DNA from 4 places in the Cedecea neteri genome. Region 3 is predicted to be linked to each of the others. Evidence: predicted binding sites of a transcription regulator. Region 3 holds the regulator's gene; each other region holds the start of a gene.
What was found. The regulator PurR, encoded in region 3, represses purine synthesis genes. The targets are predictions, from matches to a motif close to CANGCAAACGTTTGCNTG.
Positions count from the first base shown of each region.

Region 1: gltB (glutamate synthase large subunit) is a predicted target of PurR. The motif match lies at 3,211-3,228, and genes of this name have one in related genera.
Region 2: pyrC (dihydroorotase) is a predicted target of PurR. The motif match lies at 2,126-2,143, and genes of this name have one in related genera.
Region 4: tusA (sulfurtransferase TusA) is a predicted target of PurR. The motif match lies at 1,769-1,786, and genes of this name have one in related genera.

Region 1 is NZ_CP009459.1:620,545-625,181, reverse strand. Features, by position in the region: gene gltB (glutamate synthase large subunit) at 1-3,181, opposite strand, end outside; gene LH86_RS02940 (TIGR01212 family radical SAM protein) at 3,861-4,637, shown strand, end outside.
Region 2 is NZ_CP009459.1:2,695,460-2,700,096, reverse strand. Features, by position in the region: gene mdtH (multidrug efflux MFS transporter MdtH) at 184-1,398, shown strand; gene LH86_RS12695 (lipoprotein) at 1,497-2,057, shown strand; gene pyrC (dihydroorotase) at 2,211-3,257, shown strand; gene dinI (DNA damage-inducible protein I) at 3,333-3,578, shown strand; gene bssS (biofilm formation regulator BssS) at 3,871-4,125, shown strand; gene solA (N-methyl-L-tryptophan oxidase) at 4,255-4,637, shown strand, end outside.
Region 3 is NZ_CP009459.1:2,938,266-2,942,902, forward strand. Features, by position in the region: gene punC (purine nucleoside transporter PunC) at 1-1,130, opposite strand, end outside; gene punR (DNA-binding transcriptional activator PunR) at 1,245-2,183, shown strand; gene purR (HTH-type transcriptional repressor PurR) at 2,180-3,205, opposite strand; gene LH86_RS22600 (YnhF family membrane protein) at 3,498-3,587, shown strand; gene sodB (superoxide dismutase [Fe]) at 3,678-4,259, opposite strand; gene LH86_RS13910 (C40 family peptidase) at 4,596-4,637, opposite strand, start outside.
Region 4 is NZ_CP009459.1:836,326-840,962, reverse strand. Features, by position in the region: gene LH86_RS04045 (AI-2E family transporter) at 1-245, opposite strand, end outside; gene LH86_RS04040 (DcrB family lipoprotein) at 376-933, opposite strand; gene LH86_RS04035 (7-cyano-7-deazaguanine/7-aminomethyl-7-deazaguanine transporter) at 1,006-1,671, opposite strand; gene tusA (sulfurtransferase TusA) at 1,846-2,091, shown strand; gene zntA (Zn(II)/Cd(II)/Pb(II) translocating P-type ATPase ZntA) at 2,129-4,345, opposite strand; gene LH86_RS04020 (LacI family DNA-binding transcriptional regulator) at 4,530-4,637, shown strand, end outside.

The sequences.
Region 1 (4,637 bases), 2.3 Mb from region 3:
GGCCGTTAGCCACCAGCGCCTGCTGGGTTTCCACCAGGCCAAGCTCCCACGGGCAGCCAGCGTATTTCACGGACGACAGAGGGCTTGCGCCGGTGCCGCCGTCGTAGCCAGCAATAGTAATCAGGTCGGCATAAGCTTTGGCTACGCCCGTCGCGATGGTGCCGACGCCTGGTTCGGAAACCAGCTTCACGGAAATCATCGCCTTCGGGTTAACCTGCTTCAGGTCGAAAATCAGCTGCGCCAGATCCTCGATAGAGTAAATATCGTGATGAGGCGGAGGTGAAATCAGCGTCACGCCCGGCACGGAGTAGCGCAGCTTAGCGATATAAGGCGTCACTTTATCGCCCGGCAGCTGACCGCCTTCGCCCGGCTTCGCGCCTTGCGCAACTTTAATCTGGATAACGTCGGCGTTGACCAGGTAGGCAGGGGTCACCCCGAAGCGGCCGGAAGCCACCTGCTTGATACGGGACACTTTATTGGTGCCGTAGCGTGCCGGATCTTCGCCGCCTTCGCCGGAGTTAGAGTTCCCGCCGATGCTGTTCATCGCTTCAGCCAGGGATTCGTGTGCTTCCGGGCTCAGGGCGCCGATGGACATAGCCGCGGTATCAAAGCGTTTGAACAGCTCGGTCGCTGGCTCAACGTCTTCAATTTTGACGGACTCGTCCTGCGGATTCAGCGCAAGCATATCGCGCAGCGTGGCGACAGGGCGCTCGTTAACCAGCTTCGCGTATTGCTGATAGTCGCTGTATTCGCCGCTCTGCACCGCTTTTTGCAGTGTCTGCACCACGTCCGGGTTATAGGCGTGGTATTCCCCGCCGTGAACGAATTTCAGCTGGCCGCCCTGATCCAACGGCTTACGTACCAGCCAGGCGCGTTTGGACAGGTTCAGCAGGTCCTGCTGGAAGTCACCAAAGCCTGCGCCACCGATGCGGCTGACCGCGCCCTGGAAGCAAAGCTCGGACACTTCTTTATGCAGACCCACTGCTTCGAAAAGCTTAGAGCAACGGTAAGAGGCGATAGTCGAGATGCCCATTTTGGACATGATCTTGTACAGCCCTTTGTTGATGCCGTTGCGGTAGTTCTGCATCACGGTGCGGTAGTTTTTGTCGATAGCGCCGTTGTCGACCAGCTTCGCCAGGGTTTCATAGGCAAGGTACGGGTAGATAGCGGTCGCACCGAAGCCCAGCAGCACGGCGAAGTGGTGCGGATCGCGGGCGCTGGCGGTTTCAACAATGATGTTGGCATCGCAGCGCAGGCTCTTCTCAACGAGGCGAGTCTGGATGGCGCCCACGGCCATTGGAGCCGGAACCGGCAGGCGGTTTTTGGCAATATTACGGTCGGACAGCACCAGTAAGACGGTGCCATTCCGAACCATGCGTTCCGCTTCGTCGCACAGCGCCATCACGGTCTCATGCAGCGACTTCTCGGTCACGTCATAGGTGATGTCTAGCGTATCGGCGCGATAGTGTTCCTCTTCCAGCGTGGTGAGCTGCTGGAAATCAGACCACAGCAGAATCGGCGATTTGAAGCTCAGGCGGTGCGCCTGGCCTTCTGCTTCACAGAAGACGTTCATTTCGCGACCAATGCTGGTGGCCAGGGACATGACGTGGGCTTCACGCAGCGGATCGATTGGCGGGTTGGTCACCTGCGCAAACTGCTGACGGAAATAGTCGTAAATAATGCGTGGCTGGCTGGAAAGCACGGCAAATGGGGTGTCATCGCCCATTGAACCGACGGCTTCCTGGCCATTCTCACCCAGCACGCGGATCACTGAATCCAGCTCTTCGCTGCTGTAGTTAAACTGTTTCTGGTAGCTGGCAAGCGTATCGTCGTCCAGCTCGCGCGAGCCCACTTTTTCATCCGGCAGGTCTTCAAACGGAACCAGGCGGCGAACGTTGTTTTCCATCCACTCTTTATACGGATGGCGGCTTTTCAGCTCGGCATCGGTTTCAGCGGAATGCAGAATGCGCCCGACACGGGTGTCGATAACCATCAGCTCGCCTGGGCCGACGCGGCCTTTCTCAACCACTTCGTCCGGCTGGTAGTCCCAGATCCCGACTTCAGAGGCGCAGGTGATGAGCTTGTCTTTGGTGATCACGTAGCGCGCCGGACGCAGGCCGTTACGGTCCAGGTTGCAGGCGGCGAAACGCCCGTCGGACATCACGATACCGGCCGGGCCATCCCACGGCTCCATATGCATGGAGTTAAAGTCGAAGAAGGCGCGCAGCTCAGGATCCATGTTCGGGTTGTTCTGCCATGCCGGTGGAACCAGCAAACGCATGGCGCGCACAATATCCATCCCGCCCGCCAGCAGCAGCTCAAGCATGTTATCCATGGAACTGGAGTCGGAGCCGGTTTCGTTCACGAACGGTGCGGCATCGTGCAGATCGGGGATCAGCGGCGTCTGGAATTTATAGGTACGAGCGCGCGCCCACTGACGGTTACCGGTGATGGTGTTGATTTCACCGTTGTGAGCCAGGTAGCGGAACGGCTGAGCCAGCGGCCAGCGTGGCACGGTGTTGGTGGAGAAACGCTGGTGGAACAGGCAAATGGCCGATTCCAGGCGCAGGTCCGCCAGGTCCAGGTAGAAGCGCGGCAGGTCAGCCGGCATACACAGACCTTTATAAATGTTCACCAGATTAGACAGACTACAGATGTAGAAGTCTTTATCTTCCTGGATGCGTTTTTCGATACGGCGACGGGCGATAAACAGGCGGCGTTCCATATCACGAGGGCGCCAGCCCGCCGGGGCGTTAACGAAAATTTGTTCAATACGTGGCAGAGAGGAGAGGGCGATTTCACCGAGCACGTCTTTGTTCACCGGCACTTCACGCCAGCCAACAATAGACAGGGTTTCGTTTTGCAGCTCTTCTTCAACAATGCGGCGGCTGGCGCGAGCAAGCGCGTCATCCTGGTTCAAGAAAATCATGCCAACGGCATAGTTCTTGGCCAAACGCCAGTGGCGTTCTTCTGCAACAATGCGGAAGAAACGATCGGGTTTTTGCAGCAGCAGGCCACAACCGTCGCCGGTTTTACCGTCGGCAAGGATGGCACCACGGTGCTGCATACGGGCTAGCGCGTGAATAGCGGTACGCACTACCTTGTGGCTAGGTTCGCCTTCTATGTGGGCGATCAGGCCGAAACCACAGTTATCCTTCTCAAGGGATTTATCGTACAACATATCAGTGAACCTCCCCAGGCTCTACGTTACTCCCAACCGTTTGCGCGTGGACGCAGCAAGGGCATGGCGACGGGGTTTGCGCATCATACGCTTGCCTCGCGTGTCGCCCTCTTAATGTCCAACGCATCCGGTGTCACAAGTGTTGAGGACTTGCTTTAGAGGGAATCTCAATTACTGCATAAATATGATGGGCACAGAACCCATCCAGAAAGCTTCCAGCGGATTTCCAACTTATCGGGAAAGAGCACACAGGTCAAATGGCATTCTTATTTATACGGAATCGTACTAAGAGTGAGTTAATGCTATGAATATAATGGTTTTTTATGCTTTTTTGACTATGGAGGTACGACGATGAGCGTCGAGTGTTATGTGATCGTCCTCACTATCCGAAAGGCCATGAAACTCCAGACCATGCTGGCATGAATGATATTGCCAGCATGATATGCTACTTAACCCCCATGGAGTGCAGCATGACACTGTTTTTCACCGTTCGTCATATTCTTTAAATAAAGGGCAGCGTCATAAGGAAAAGTAATCAAGCACAATGTGAATAGAGTTGCACTTATTTTGACTTTACATGCAATAGGTAAGGCTGCGCCGAAGCGATTGATCCAGGTCATCGCCGGTGCGAGAAGAAAATGGCAGGCTAGGCCCCTTTTTCGGGACGGCCCATCAGATTATGCAGTTACAGAAATTAGTCAATATGTTTGGCGGCGATCTCTCTCGGCGCTATGGGCAAAAAGTCCATAAACTCACGCTGCATGGTGGTTTCAGCTGCCCCAATCGCGACGGCACCATCGGGAGAGGCGGCTGTACTTTTTGCAATGTGGCCTCTTTCGCTGACGAAGCCCAGCAGCACAATTCCATCGCTGAGCAGCTCGCACACCAGGCCAGTCGGGTGAACCGCGCTCAGCGTTATCTGGCCTATTTCCAGGCCTATACCAGCACCTGGGCTGAAGTGCAGGTGTTGCGGTCGATGTACCAGCAGGCGGTGAGCCAGAGCAGCATAGTGGGGCTGTGCGTTGGTACCCGGCCTGACTGCGTGCCCGACAGCGTGCTGGACTTGCTAAGCGATTATCACGCGCAGGGCTATGAGGTATGGCTGGAGCTGGGGTTACAGACGGCGAATGACAAAACCCTGCACCGCATCAACCGTGGGCACGATTTTGCCTGTTATCAGGAAACAACCCGCCGGGCCCGGGCGAGGGGGTTGAAGGTTTGCAGCCATCTGATTGTCGGTTTACCGGGTGAAGGCCAGCAGCAATGTATGGACACGCTGGAAAAAGTGATTGAAACCGGTGTGGACGGCCTGAAGCTGCACCCTTTGCATATCGTTGACGGTAGCATTATGGCCAAAAGCTGGCGAGCCGGACGCCTTGAGGGGATCGGGCTGGATGAGTATGTCGTCACCGCGGGGGAAATGATTCGCCATACGCCACTTGATGTCGTGTTCCAT
Region 2 (4,637 bases), 240 kb from region 3:
TATACCTGTGCCTGACCGCCGTGTGAAAACAACAACATGAAGCGACATCACTTTTTTCGATGAAAGCCATGAATCAAACTCGTTGCACGATAAAAAAATATTGTCCTGCATCAGGTATTAAAAGCCCGAATGGCAAGCGAGAATAAGTACTTGTCGCGTTGAATTAAGTTCCCTGGAGGGGAGATGTCGCGGGTGGCGCAGGCAAGGAGCCTGGGTAAATATTTCCTGCTGCTTGATAACATGTTAGTGGTATTAGGCTTTTTCGTTGTCTTCCCTTTGATTTCCATTCGCTTCGTTGACCAGTTGGGCTGGGCCGCTTTGATGGTCGGGATTGCCCTGGGTCTACGTCAGTTTATCCAGCAGGGGCTCGGCGTCTTCGGCGGCGCCATTGCCGACAGACTGGGTGCTAAACCGATGATTGTCACCGGCATGCTGCTGCGGGCTGCAGGGTTTGCCACCATGGGCATCGCCACGGAACCCTGGATGCTATGGCTTTCCTGCCTGCTCTCCGCCATTGGCGGAACGCTGTTTGATCCCCCCCGCTCGGCGCTGGTCGTCAAACTGGTTCGCCCTCAGCACCGCGGCCGCTTCTTCTCAATCCTGATGATGCAGGACAGCGCGGGCGCGGTGATCGGCGCTCTGCTGGGTAGCTGGCTATTGCAGTACGACTTCCGACTGGTGTGCGCCGTCGGTGCCGTAATGTTTGTCCTGTGCGCGGCGCTTAACGCCTGGCTGCTGCCCGCCTATAAGCTTTCAACGATTCGCACCCCGATGCGCGAAGGCATGGGCCGCGTGTTCCGCGATAAACGCTTTATTACCTACGTCCTGACGCTCACCGGCTATTACATGCTGGCGGTGCAGGTCATGCTGATGCTGCCGCTGATGGTCAACGACATTGCCGGTACAGCGTCGGCGGTAAAATGGATGTACGCCATTGAAGCCGCGCTTTCCCTGACGCTGCTCTACCCTATCGCCCGCTGGAGTGAAAGGCGCTTCCGCCTGGAGCAGCGCTTAATGGCAGGCCTGGTGCTGATGACGGTGAGCCTGATGCCTATTGGCCTGGCGTCCAACTTACAGCAGCTTTTCGCCTTGATTTGTACCTTCTACATTGGCTCAATCATCGCAGAGCCTGCGCGAGAAACGCTTAGCGCCTCGCTGGCGGATGCCCGCGCGCGCGGCAGCTACATGGGGTTCAGCCGTTTGGGCCTGTCGCTGGGCGGCGCGCTGGGTTACACCGGCGGCGGCTGGCTGTTTGACGCAGGGAAAGCCCTGCAGCAGCCGGAATTACCGTGGGCCATGCTCGGCATTATCGGCTGTATTACCCTTGCTGCGCTGTGGTGGCAATTCAGCCTCAAACCGGTTGAACCGACAATGTTCGAGCCGGGTGGTCAGGGGTAAATCCCCCTTTCATCTTTTTCCGGTAGCCGCTAACGCCGTGCCGCATTATGCTGATTAACGCAAGGCACGGCATTGGAGCCGCTATTTTGAGGAAGCCTATGAAGAAGATTGTTTTTGCCGCAGCATTGATGCTTAGCGGCCTGCTCTCAGGATGCAACCAGTTAACGCAGTACAGCGTGAGCGAACAGGAAATCAACCAGTCGCTGGAAAAACACAATAACTTCTCGAAGGATATTGGCCTGCCCGGCGTGGCTGAAGCCCATGTGGTGTTAACCCATTTAGTCAGCCAGATTGGACGGGAAGAGCCGAATAAAATTACCCTGACCGGTGACGCCAATCTCGACATGACGTCGCTGTTTGGTAACCAGAAAGCCGTCCTGAAGCTCAAACTGAAAGCGCTGCCGGTATTCAATAAAGAGCAAGGCGCCATCTACCTGCAGGAAATGGAGGTGGTTGACGCTCAGGTCGAGCCGCAAAAAATGCAGACTGTGCTGCAGACCATGATCCCATACCTTAACCAATCCCTGCGCAGCTACTTCAATCAACAGCCTGCTTATATCCTGAGTGAAGATCGCAGCACGGGCGAGTCGCTGGCGAAGAAATATGCCAAAGGCATTGAAGTAAAACCCGGTGAGATAATCATTCCGTTAACGGAATAGCCCCTGCCCCTCAGAGCCGTTCATGCGCTCTGAGGGTTTTGTGCAACATGAGCAACATAAGGGGTGCAAACGATAACGTTTCCCCTTATCCTTAGTGCCCGGCATAAAACCAGCCCTTGATGACTGTTTTCCCTCTCACGCCGGAGCACATTGATGACCGCATTACCTCAGGTATTAAAAATCCGCCGCCCAGATGACTGGCATATTCACCTTCGTGACGGTGAGATGCTGAAAACCGTGGTGCCTTACACCAGCCAGACCTATGGCCGTGCGATTGTCATGCCCAATCTTGTGCCCCCAGTGACCAGCGTGGAAGCCGCTATCGCTTATCGCCAGCGCATTCTTGATGCGGTTCCGGCCGGGCAAAAGTTCGAGCCACTGATGACCTGCTACCTGACCGACACGCTGGATCCCAACGAAATCGAACGCGGGTTCAATCAAGGCGTGTTTACCGCCGCCAAGCTTTACCCGGCGAACGCCACAACCAACTCCGCTCACGGCGTAACCAGCACCGCAGCCATTCTGCCGGTGCTTGAACGTATGCAGAAAATTGGCATGCCGCTGCTGGTGCACGGCGAAGTCACCCATGCTGATATCGATATTTTCGATCGCGAAGCGCGCTTTATTGAAACCGTCATGGAGCCACTGCGTCGCCAGTTACCTGAGCTGAAAGTGGTGTTTGAACACATCACCACCAAAGATGCCGCCCAGTATGTGAAAGAAGGCAACTCACTGATTGGCGCGACTATCACGCCCCAGCACCTGATGTTTAACCGCAACCACATGCTGGTGGGCGGGATTCGTCCGCATCTGTACTGCCTGCCGATCCTGAAACGTAGCGTCCACCAGGAAGCCCTGCGCGAGCTGGTCGCCAGCGGCTGCGATCGCGTGTTCCTCGGCACCGACTCTGCCCCACATGCCCGTCACCGCAAAGAAGCCAGCTGTGGCTGCGCCGGCTGCTTTAACGCGCCTTCCGCGCTGGGTGCCTATGCGACGGTATTTGAAGAAATGAACGCGCTGCAGCATTTTGAAGCCTTCGCTTCGCTAAACGGCCCGCGCTTCTACGGCCTGCCGGTCAATGAAGATCACATCGAGCTGGTGCGCGTCGCTGAGAAAATGCCGGAGCTGATTGAAGCCGGCGACGACAGCATCGTGCCGTTCCTGGCGGGTGAAGACGTGCTCTGGTCCGTTAAAGGCTAAATTTTTAAACGCCCCCTGTTGCTTACTGGAAATTAAGCCTGTATAAATATCCAGTATATTGTACAGGGGGTCGTTATGCGTATTGAAGTCACTATAGCCAAAACCACACCATTGCCAGCCGGGGCTATCGACGCCCTTGCCAGTGAGCTTTCCCGCCGTATCAATCAACATTTTCCCGACACCAGCAGCGAAGTGCAGGTACGTTATGCCTCCGGTAATAACCTCTCCGTGCTGGGTGGTGCCAAAGAAGACAAAACGCGAATCAGCGAGATCCTCCAGGAAACCTGGGAAAGCGCTGACGATTGGTTCTCTGCCGACTAATACCCTCAAGTATGTTGGTACTTTTTGCCGGGTGTCGCCATCCGGTTTTTTTATTTCCCGCCCTTGCTTATTTTTTAAACTTCACAACACATATCTTTCCTTTCTCCTCCAATACCTCAAAATAGATTGTCGATTTATTGTTCGTTTTTGCTGAATAATGTGGAAAAAGTGTTACCAGGTAATTATTTCATCCCCATAACCGCGAGAGTATTGATATACTTAAGTCGCTTCACGATAAATCACGCATGAACCTCACTAGCCGTTGTCTTAAACACGTATAAAAGGGGTTATGATGGAAAAAAATAGTGATGTTATTCAGACTCATCCCCTCGTCGGATGGGATATCAGCACCGTCGACAGCTACGACGCCATGATGCTGCGCCTGCATTACCTGACATCCAATAATCAGAAGCACGATGAAACCGAAATCGGTCAGACCCTCTGGCTGACCACCGATGTCGCCCGGCAATTTATTTCCATCCTTGAGGCCGGGATAGCCAAAATTGAATCCAGTGATTACCAGGAAAGCGATTATCGCAAGCATTGACGACACGTGCTTAACAATGGCCACAGGCACCCAACCGGGTGCCTTTCTTATTTTAAGCGTCACCGTCAATTGCATCGTTCCGGTGAATTAATTACCCTGCTACAGATAATTTTCCACAGAGAAAAGCTTATGAACTACGACCTGATCATTGTCGGCAGCGGCTCCGTCGGTGCCGCCGCAGGCTGCTATGCCACACACTCGGGCCTGAAGGTCCTGATGATCGACAGCGGCCACCCACCTCACGATCAGGGCAGCCATCACGGCGATACGCGCCTGATGCGCCATGCCTATGGCGAAGGTGAAAAATATGTTCCGTTGGTCCTGCGAGCACAAAAACTGTGGGATGCCCTGGCGGAAGCCAGCGGAGAGAAGCTCTTTCACCGCACCGGAGTCATTAACCTGGGGCCGGCTGAGTCGCCATTTATTCGCAATGTCGCCTCCAGCGCAGAGAAGTTTTCCCTGCCGGTTGAAACGCTGGACGCCGCCGCAATTGCCGCCCGCTGGCCGGAGAT
Region 3 (4,637 bases):
CCCAGACCGGCAAGCAGGATTGTCGCCAGCATCACGCTGGTGGTGGTCAGCAGCGGTGTCGTGACCAGCCAGGAAACCATTAAGCTTGCCAGGAAGCAAAGCCCAAGCTGCAGGGTGTTTTGCAGCGCTGCGGCTTTCCCGGTTGCCTGTGGGAAAGGCAGCAGGGCAGAGGCAACCACGATAGGGTAGATGGCACCGTTCGCCGCGGCCATCACGCAGAACGGGATAAGCAGCAGCGTCAGGTCAGCATGGCCACTCACCGCTACGCCCCAGGTGGCTACCACGCTCAGGGCATACAGGGCCAGCAGCCAGGGCAGCAGCTGTTTGCCGCTCCACTTTTGCAGCGCGCTGCGGCAGCCATAGCCCCCGACCAGGAAAGCGACAGTCTGCGGCATGTAGCTCAGGCCTATTGCCGCGGGGCTGTAGCCCATCTCATTCAGAATAAACGGCGAGCCGGTGAGCCAGGCGAAAAAGCTGGCGGAACAGGCGGCGTAAATCAGCACGTTGCCGCCGTAAACGCGGGAACGTAATAAAGAGAAGAAGCTGACTTTATTGTCTTCGGTTTGCTCGTGGTGCTGAGTCCGGGGCTTGAGGCGCAGCGTGGGGATCATCAACAGCAAAGCGACCACGAACAGCACGGCGAAAATGGCCTGCCATTCAAAATGGTTCAGCAGCCAGCTGCCGAGCAGCGGGGCCAGCGCCGGAGAAAGCCCGACCAGCGGCATGATGGTGGCAAAAATACGGCCAGCGCGGTTGGCAGGATAATAGTCGGTCACCAGGGCCTGCCAGCTAACTGCGGCCGAGCAGACGCCCACGGCCTGAATAAAGCGCAGCACCAGCAGCGTGGTGGCATCCTGCACCCAAAGCATCCCGATACAGCCGGCGGCAAACATGGCCAGGCCAATCAACAGCACAGGCTTACGCCCGAAGCGGTCGGAAAGCGGGCCCCACATCAACTGGGCAAAAGCAAAGCCGGCGAGGAACAGACTCAGGCTGGCACTCACGGCGGAGGCGGTGGTACCCAGATCTTGTTGAATGGCGGCGAAGGCGGGCAGGTACATGTCGGTGGCCAGGAAACCCAGCACGCTCAGCCCCGCAAGCCAGATAAGAAATCCCTTTGATGGTTGCATATTTCACTCTTGATTTTGATAGCAGGTTAACGGGGCAGGAGTCTACGGAGTGCAAAACCGCTTGTGAAACGCTAATATTTGCAAATTGCATTCAAATTTTTTGCAGGCAGAAATATGTGGTCTGAATATTCGCTGGAAGTGGTTGATGCCGTGGCGCGAAACGGCAGCTTTAGCGGTGCGGCCCAGGAGTTGCATCGCGTGCCGTCTGCCATCAGCTATACGGTACGGCAGCTTGAAGAATGGCTGGCCGTGCCGCTGTTTGAACGGCGTCATCGGGACGTTGAGCTGACCGCCGCCGGGGCATTTTTTCTCAAAGAAGGCCGATCTGTTATCAAAAAAATGATGGCAACGCGCCAGCAGTGCCAGCAGATAGCCAACGGCTGGCGCGGGCATCTGTCTATTGCAGTAGACAATATCGTTAAACCTGAGCGAACCCGCCAGCTGGTGCTGGATTTTTATCGTCATTTTCCGGATATCGAATTAAGGGTTTCCCAGGAAGTGTTCAACGGCGTGTGGGACGCGCTGGCCGACGGGCGAGTTGAGGCGGCGATTGGCGCCACGCAGGCGATCCCGGTCGGGGGGCGCTACGCATTTCGGGACATGGGGGCGCTTAGCTGGCGCTGCGTGGTTTCCGCTGGCCATCCGCTTGCGCAACGGGAAGGTATCATTCTGGATGATGACATTCGCCCCTGGCCGTCTTTGGTGTTGGAAGATACCTCCCGTTCACTTCCCAAGCGCATTACCTGGCTGCTCGACAACCAGCGCCGCGTGGTGGTACCGGACTGGGCGTCGGGGGAGGATTGCCTGACGGCGGGATTATGCATTGGTATGGTGCCAACGCACATTGCCCAGCCGTGGCTCGTCAGGGGAGACTGGAAAGAGCTGCTGCTGGAAAATCCATTCCCGGACGCGGCCTGCTGCCTGACCTGGCGGCAGGATGATGCTTCGCCCGCGCTGAGCTGGTTGCTGGACTATTTGGGCGATAGTGAAACGATGAATCAGGAGTGGTTGCAGGAGCCGGGTAACGTATTCCCGGCCCCCGAAGAGGCTTAGCGGCGGTAATCGCGGAACGGGCCGTCGGCCACCGAGCGGCGTTCAATCAGACGCGGATGAACTTCAATCGTCTGCGACTCTTCGCGTTTATTAATGATACGGTCGAGCAGCATGTTAAACGCCGTTTCGCCCAGGCGCTCTTTCGGCTGGTGGATAGTGGTCAGCGCCGGAGAGAAATAGCGGGCGTTGCGCACGTTGTCGTAGCCGATGATAGAAATGTCCTGCGGCACGCGCAGCCCCATTTCATCAGCGGCGCAAATCGCACCCATCGCCATAATATCGCCGCCACAGAAAACAGCGGTAGGGCGATGCGGCTGGTTAAGCAGCTGCTGCATGGCGCGATAACCCGATTCCGGTTCGAAATCACCCTGAACTACCCAGTTATCAGGCACTTTGATATTGGCTTCTTCAAGCGCCTTCAGGAACCCTGCATGGCGGCCGCCGCCGGTGTTACGTTCCAGTTGACCCGGGATAGCACCGATATCGCGATGGCCGCGTTCAATCAGGTAGCGACCCGCGAGGTAGCCGCCGTGGAAGGCGTTATCGACCACGGAATCGGTAAAGTCTGCGCGGGCTTCGCCCCAGTCCATCACCACCATCGGAATATGGCGGTACTCTTCCAGGGTTGAAAGCAGTGTGTCAGGGTATTCGGAACACATGACCAGCAGCCCGTCCACGCGTTTTTGCGCCATCATGGACAGGTAAGCGCGCTGCTTTTCAAAGTTGTTGTGCGCGTTGCCCAGAATCAGGGTGTAACCTTTGGCGAAACAGCTGTTCTCAACGGATTCAATAATTTCCGCAAAATAAGGGGCTTCGCTTGAGGTCGCAAGCAGGCCGATAGATTTGGTGTGGTTGACCTTCAGGCTACGCGCCACGGCGCTCGGTGAATAGTGCAGCTCTTTGATGGCTGCCCAAACGGCATTGCGCGTCTCTTCCGCCACAAAACGGGTCTTGTTAATGACATGTGACACAGTGGTAGTGGAAACGTTTGCGCGCTTCGCTACGTCCTTAATCGTTGCCATTAGATGTCACTCCAGACCATATCGTAAACTCCTGATAACTCATATGTTAAACGTTTGCCTTCGCTAACTCCTGGGGCAACACGTTGGTTGCAGGCCTGTCGGGGATGCGACATACAGCGGGAGGAGGGCGTTGCCGGGCGATACGCGGTAAATTAGCGAAGGATTTTGGCTTATCCCGGGGCAAAGTGGAAGAGGGAAAACCGATATCTGCGCAAATCCAGCAGGATTTTTATCGCTAATTGTGGGAAAATCACCCCACATACACTTTGTAGGGAAATAAAAGGAGCTTGCAATGAGTACCGATCTGAAGTTTTCCGTGGTGACTACGGTTATCGTACTGAGTCTGATTGTTGCCGGAGCACTTACCGCCGTCCTGCACTGATTTACAAAGGGCCGCGAAAAGCGGCCCTTATCATATATAGATGAAGGAAGAAAAACGTCACCTTCCTACTTCGTAAGTAACCGATAGAAATCAGCCCGCCAGGTTTTGCGCAACAAATTTCCAGTTCACCAGCGCCCAGAAATGGTCGAGATAAACCGGGCGCGCGTTGCGGTAATCAATGTAGTAAGCGTGTTCCCACACGTCCACGGTCAGTAGCGGTTTTGCCTCAGTTGTCAGCGGAGTTCCTGCATTAGAAGTCGAGACGATAGCCAGGCTACCGTCGCTATTCTTCACAAGCCAGGTCCAGCCGGAGCCAAAGTTTTTGATGGCCGCTTCGGTGAACTGCTTTTTAAAGGCTTCCACGCTGCCAAAAGTATGGTTGATGGCGGCCAGCACGTCACCGGTCGGCTCCCCACCGGCATTCGGCGCCAGGCAGTGCCAGTAGAAGGTATGGTTCCAGACCTGAGCCGCGTTATTGAAAATACCGCCGTCAGATCCTCTCACGATCTCTTCCAGCGTTTTGCCTTCAAACGGGCTGCCTTTGATCAGGTTGTTCAGGTTAGTGACGTAGGTCTGGTGGTGCTTACCGTAGTGATATTCGAGGGTTTCGGCTGAGATATGCGGTGCCAGCGCGTCTTTAGCATAGGGCAGGGCGGGTAGTTCGAACGACATTGCTTTACTCCTTGTTATTTTGTTTCACAATATAACTACAATTTGTGTGGTTATAAGGTTAGCAAATTACAGGTGAGTGAAAAAGCGAAATGAAACAACAAAATAAAACAGCCCGTTGCCGGGCTGCTCAGACTGCTGACAAGCTACCTGTGATGAAATAAATACCCGGTGACGTTTTAAAATAAACGAGGAAAATCAATTTATTGATTTTTAGCTGATAACCACAAAGAGGGAAAAACCACGCTTTTTCCCTCTTTGTCAGCAGCAATTAACAGCCCGTTGCCGGGCTGTTAACATTTTAATCAGTCTGATTAGCCCGAAAGGGCGTGGATAAGACTAACGAATGGTTTTTGGCGTCATCACCCGGCGGGCACCCAC
Region 4 (4,637 bases), 2.1 Mb from region 3:
ACGCCGACCAGCAAAGTGAGCATCACCAGCATGACCAGCACCACGATGGCAATCGCCAGCGGGCGATTAAAGCCACGGCGCATAAACCAGGTCACCAGCGGGTTGAGAACAATGGCGAAAAATACGGCCAGCAGGAGCTGAACGATGATGTCGGCTGCGGCGTGAATCCCGGCGAGAATAATCACCAGGGCCGCGAGTTTGAGCAAAATATGCAGGCCGGTCTTATCAGGTTGTAGAGCTGTCATGCAGACGTCCGATCGGGAAAAGGTGCTTTTAGTGTAGTGCTTCCTGGCAGGGCGACGGCGGCGGTCTGTCTGAAAATGAAGGAAAAAAATGGCCCCGCACAGGCGGAGCCATTGATGTATCGCGCGGCGATTACTTGATGACGATGGTGTTGATGATGTTTTCTGCGTTGGTCTGCGCCAGCTGCTGGTTATCCGCAGGCAGCGTGATCTGCATGGTCAGCAGTTTATCGTCCACTTTGCCAATGATGATGGAGGAGTACGCGGTCTGCCCTTTGGCGGAGATCACGCTGTCCAGCTGCTGCAGGGTGTGGCCTTTAATCTCGATGGATTTGTTGGTCACCACCTGAAGCTGCGGGTCGCGCGCGCGCTGCTGCTCTTCCAGGCCTTTTGCCAGCGTGGCAAGGTCGCTAGTCGGGTTGTCACTGACAATCACGATCACTGCTTTCTGGCCGGTTGCATCAGAATAAACGTGCATGTTGTTGGACTGGGTGCCCACCTTGCCGCTCTGATCGCTCATGTCCGCTGGCAGGGCAAAGCTCAGCTTGCCGTCCAGCAGTTCAACTGGCTGACCGCTGGCGCTGCTGGCTTCCGGCGCGCCGGTGGTGGCGGTTTTGCTGTCGTTATTATCACAGGCGGCAAGACCCACTACCAGCAGGCCAATACCGACATATTTTACCAGTTTGCGCATCGCGTTCTTCCTTTCCGTTAGCAAGCCAAAAGGCCAATCCTTGCATCTTAACACAAGATATTCAGCCCGCGTTTAACCAGGCTGCAGCGCGGAGATTTCAGATTTATCTGCGAGGCGTTTCAACAGCATATTCAGCAGAACGCCGTACATCGGCAGGAAGAAAATCAGGCTGATGAGCACTTTGAAGCAGTAATCAACGACGGCGATTTCCACCCAGTGCTGGGCCATAAAGGCGTCCGGGCTGCGCCAGAAGGCGATAAAGAAGAATGACAACGTATCGCTCACGTTACCGAACAGCGTGGACACCGTAGGCGCCAGCCACCAGCAGTGATTCTGGCGCAGGCGGTTAAATACGTGTACGTCCAGAATCTGGCCGAGCGCGTAAGCCATGAAGCTGGCAACCGCGATACGGGCCACAAACAGGTTGAAGTGCATTAACGCTTCAAAGCCCTGCCAGCTTCCCATGTAAAACAGAGAGGAGATGCCGTAAGAAATCACCAGCGCCGGGATCATCACCGCGAAAATAATCCGCCGGGCCAGCGGAGCGCCGAAAATACGCACCGTGAGGTCAGTCGCGAGGAAGATAAACGGGAAGCTGAAGGCGCCCCAGGTAGTATGAAACCCGAAGACGGAGACCGGAAGCTGAACCAGATAGTTACTGGAGGTGATCACCAGCAAATGAAAAAGCGATAGCCAAAACAGCGCGTTAGTGCGCTGGCGAGTGCTGAACTGCATCATGTTGTAGCCTTTTTAGTAGTGGGGTGAGGGAACCCAGTCAAAAATGTAAAGCGCGGGGATGATACTGCTTTAGTTTCTCAATGCAATGGTTAATTTTAACGCAATCGTTCACGCGGCTTGCGCCAGATTTTACCCGGCGTAAACTAGCGCGGTTTTTGACGACCTGAGAGAGTTATGACCGATTTGTTCGCAACCCCTGACCACACGCTGGATGCTCTAGGCCTGCGCTGCCCGGAGCCGGTGATGATGGTGCGTAAAACCGTGCGCAATATGCCCGTTGGCGAAACGTTGCTAGTGATAGCCGATGACCCGGCCACCACGCGCGATATCCCCGGTTTCTGCCGTTTTATGGAACACGAGCTGGTGGCCAGCGAAACCGACGCGCTGCCTTACCGCTATTTGCTGCGTAAGAGCCATTAAACGAGGCGCATGTTCGCGCCCCGTTATCTCTCGAAAACTATTTCTTCCGCAGCAGGCGAATGGCGTTTGCCGTGACCAGTGCGGTAGCCCCTGAATCCGCCAACACCGCCAGCCACAAGCCGGTCAGGCCGAGCAGAGTGGTGATCAGGAAAATCCCCTTCAGCCCCAGCGCAATCGTCACGTTCTGGCGAATGTTGTTATGAGTGGCTCTGGCGAGCCGCACCATACCTGCCAGCTCGGTCAGGCGGTTGTGGGTCAGGGCGGCATCTGCGGTTTCCAGCGCGACGTCGGTGCCGCTGCCCATCGCGATGCCGATGGTGGCTGCTTTCATCGCCGGGGCATCGTTGATGCCGTCGCCGACCATTGCCAGCGGCGCGGTGGCATTGAGTTTGTTCACCGCCGCCACTTTGTCTGCCGGGAGCAGGCTGGCGCGGTAATCAATGCCCAATTCGTTGGCTATTGCCGCCGCCGCGCGCGGGTTATCCCCTGTCAGCATCACGCCCTGAATCCCTAGCTGGTGAAGTGCCGTCACCGCTTCACGCGCATCTCTGCGCAAAGTGTCACGCATGGCGATGGTGCCCAGCAGCTGACCCTCACGCAGCACTACGATCACCGTCTGGCCTTCTTCTTCCTGCTTCGCGATACGCCTTTGCCAGGTTTCGCTGAGTGTCTGGTCGTCAAGTTTGGACGGGGAGCTGAGCAGCAGCGTTTCGCCCTGAATGCTGGCTTCCACGCCAACCCCGGCGAGCGCGCGGTGATTTTCTGCGGCGACAGAAGGCAAGTTGCGTTGTTGTGCCGCGTTGACAATAGCCTGTGCCAGCGGGTGGGTGGAGCCTTGTTCAACCGCCGCGGCGAGCGCCAGAAGCTGATCTTCTTCTGTCCCTTCTTCCACCGCAATGGCCGTAACCTGAGGTTTTCCTGCCGTCAGGGTGCCGGTTTTATCGAAAGCGACTTGCTGGATTTGACCGAGGCGTTCCAGCGCGGCTCCGCCTTTAATCAACGCGCCTCGGCGAGCGGCGGCGGCCAGACCAGAGGTAATTGCTGCAGGCGTGGAGATAACCAGCGCGCATGGGCAGCCGATCAGCAGCAGCGTCAGGCCTTTATAGATCCACGGTTCCCAGCCCTGGCCGAAGAACAGCGGCGGGATGACGGCGGTCAGCAGCGCGAGCAGCATGATGATTGGCGTGTAAATCCGGCTAAAACGATCGATAAAGCGTTCGATAGGCGCGCGGCGTTCCTCTGCTTCTTCAATCAGCCGCAGGATGCGGTCGATGGCGCTGTCGCCGGGCTCGGAAATGACCTCCAGCTGAACAAGGCGATCTACGCTGGTACTGCCTGCGGCGACTTTTTCGCCCTGCTGGCGCTCTACCGGCACGGATTCCCCGGTTAGGGCACTTTCGTCGAAGCTTGCAAAGCCGCTGAGCAGGCGGCCGTCGGCGGGTAAGCGGCTCCCGGCGGCGACTTCAATCACGTCACCTGGGCGAAGATCGGCCTGCGCGACGGTTTCGCGCTCGCCGTCCCGGAGGCGAATAGCGACGTCCGGCTTTAGCGCCATCAAGGCGCTTACCCCGCGGCGTGCACGGCTGGCGGCATAGGACTCGAGGCGTTCACCGATGAGGAACAGTAGCAGCACCATCGCCGCCTCGGCGGTTGCGCCGATAAACAGCGCACCGATTGCGGCGACGCTCATCAGCGTTTCAATGGCGAACCAGTTGCCGCTGCGAATCAGGCGCACGGCCTGGCGCGCAATCGGCCACAGGCCAACCAGCGTGGTGGCGATAAACGCCAGGTTGCCGAGCGGATGGTTGAATTGCTCGAGCCCCCAGCTAATGACCATCAGGACGATAAGCAGGATCAGCGGCAGGTTCTCTTGCAGGCTGCTGCTTTTTTCCTGCTTCGGGGCGCTGGCGTCGTTCAGCGTGTAGCCTGCCGCCTTGACCGCTTTCTCTACGTCGTTGCGAATGTCTCTTGAGGCGCTGACCAGCAGTTTTTCGGTAGAAAATACCACCTGAACTTGCTGCACATCGCTCACCTGTTTCACCGCATTTTCCACTTTGCGTGCGCAGGCCGCGCAGTCCATCCCCGCGACGTGCCAGCTGTAGCGGCTGCCGTTGTCGGCAATCTCTGGCTCCGGTTTTTGTGCAGAGCAGGCGTCATCGGCGCAGCAGGAGGGGCCTCCTTCCGCCTGCAGCGGGCTTAGTTTGGCAAACGCAAACTGCGGTGGCTTTTTGCCGTCTTGAGGTGTGTTGAGCATGGCGCCCTCCGGTAATGATAATTTTCTCATTACCGATGTTACTCTCTGGAGTTGACTCCAGAGTCAAGCGTCTTTTTTACCACCGCATGTTTCTGGCTGAGGGGCGGCTGTTTTCTGGATTGGCCTTTGCTTCCCTGCGGCGCTTCCCCTAGTATTATCCGCAGGTCGGGATGAGAATGAATCGATGAAAAAACCACTGACAATCAAGGATATTGCGGAGCTGGCGCAGGTGTCTATCGCCACTGTCTCCCGGGTGCTGAACAAAAACAGCTGGGTGGCGGACAAAACGCGT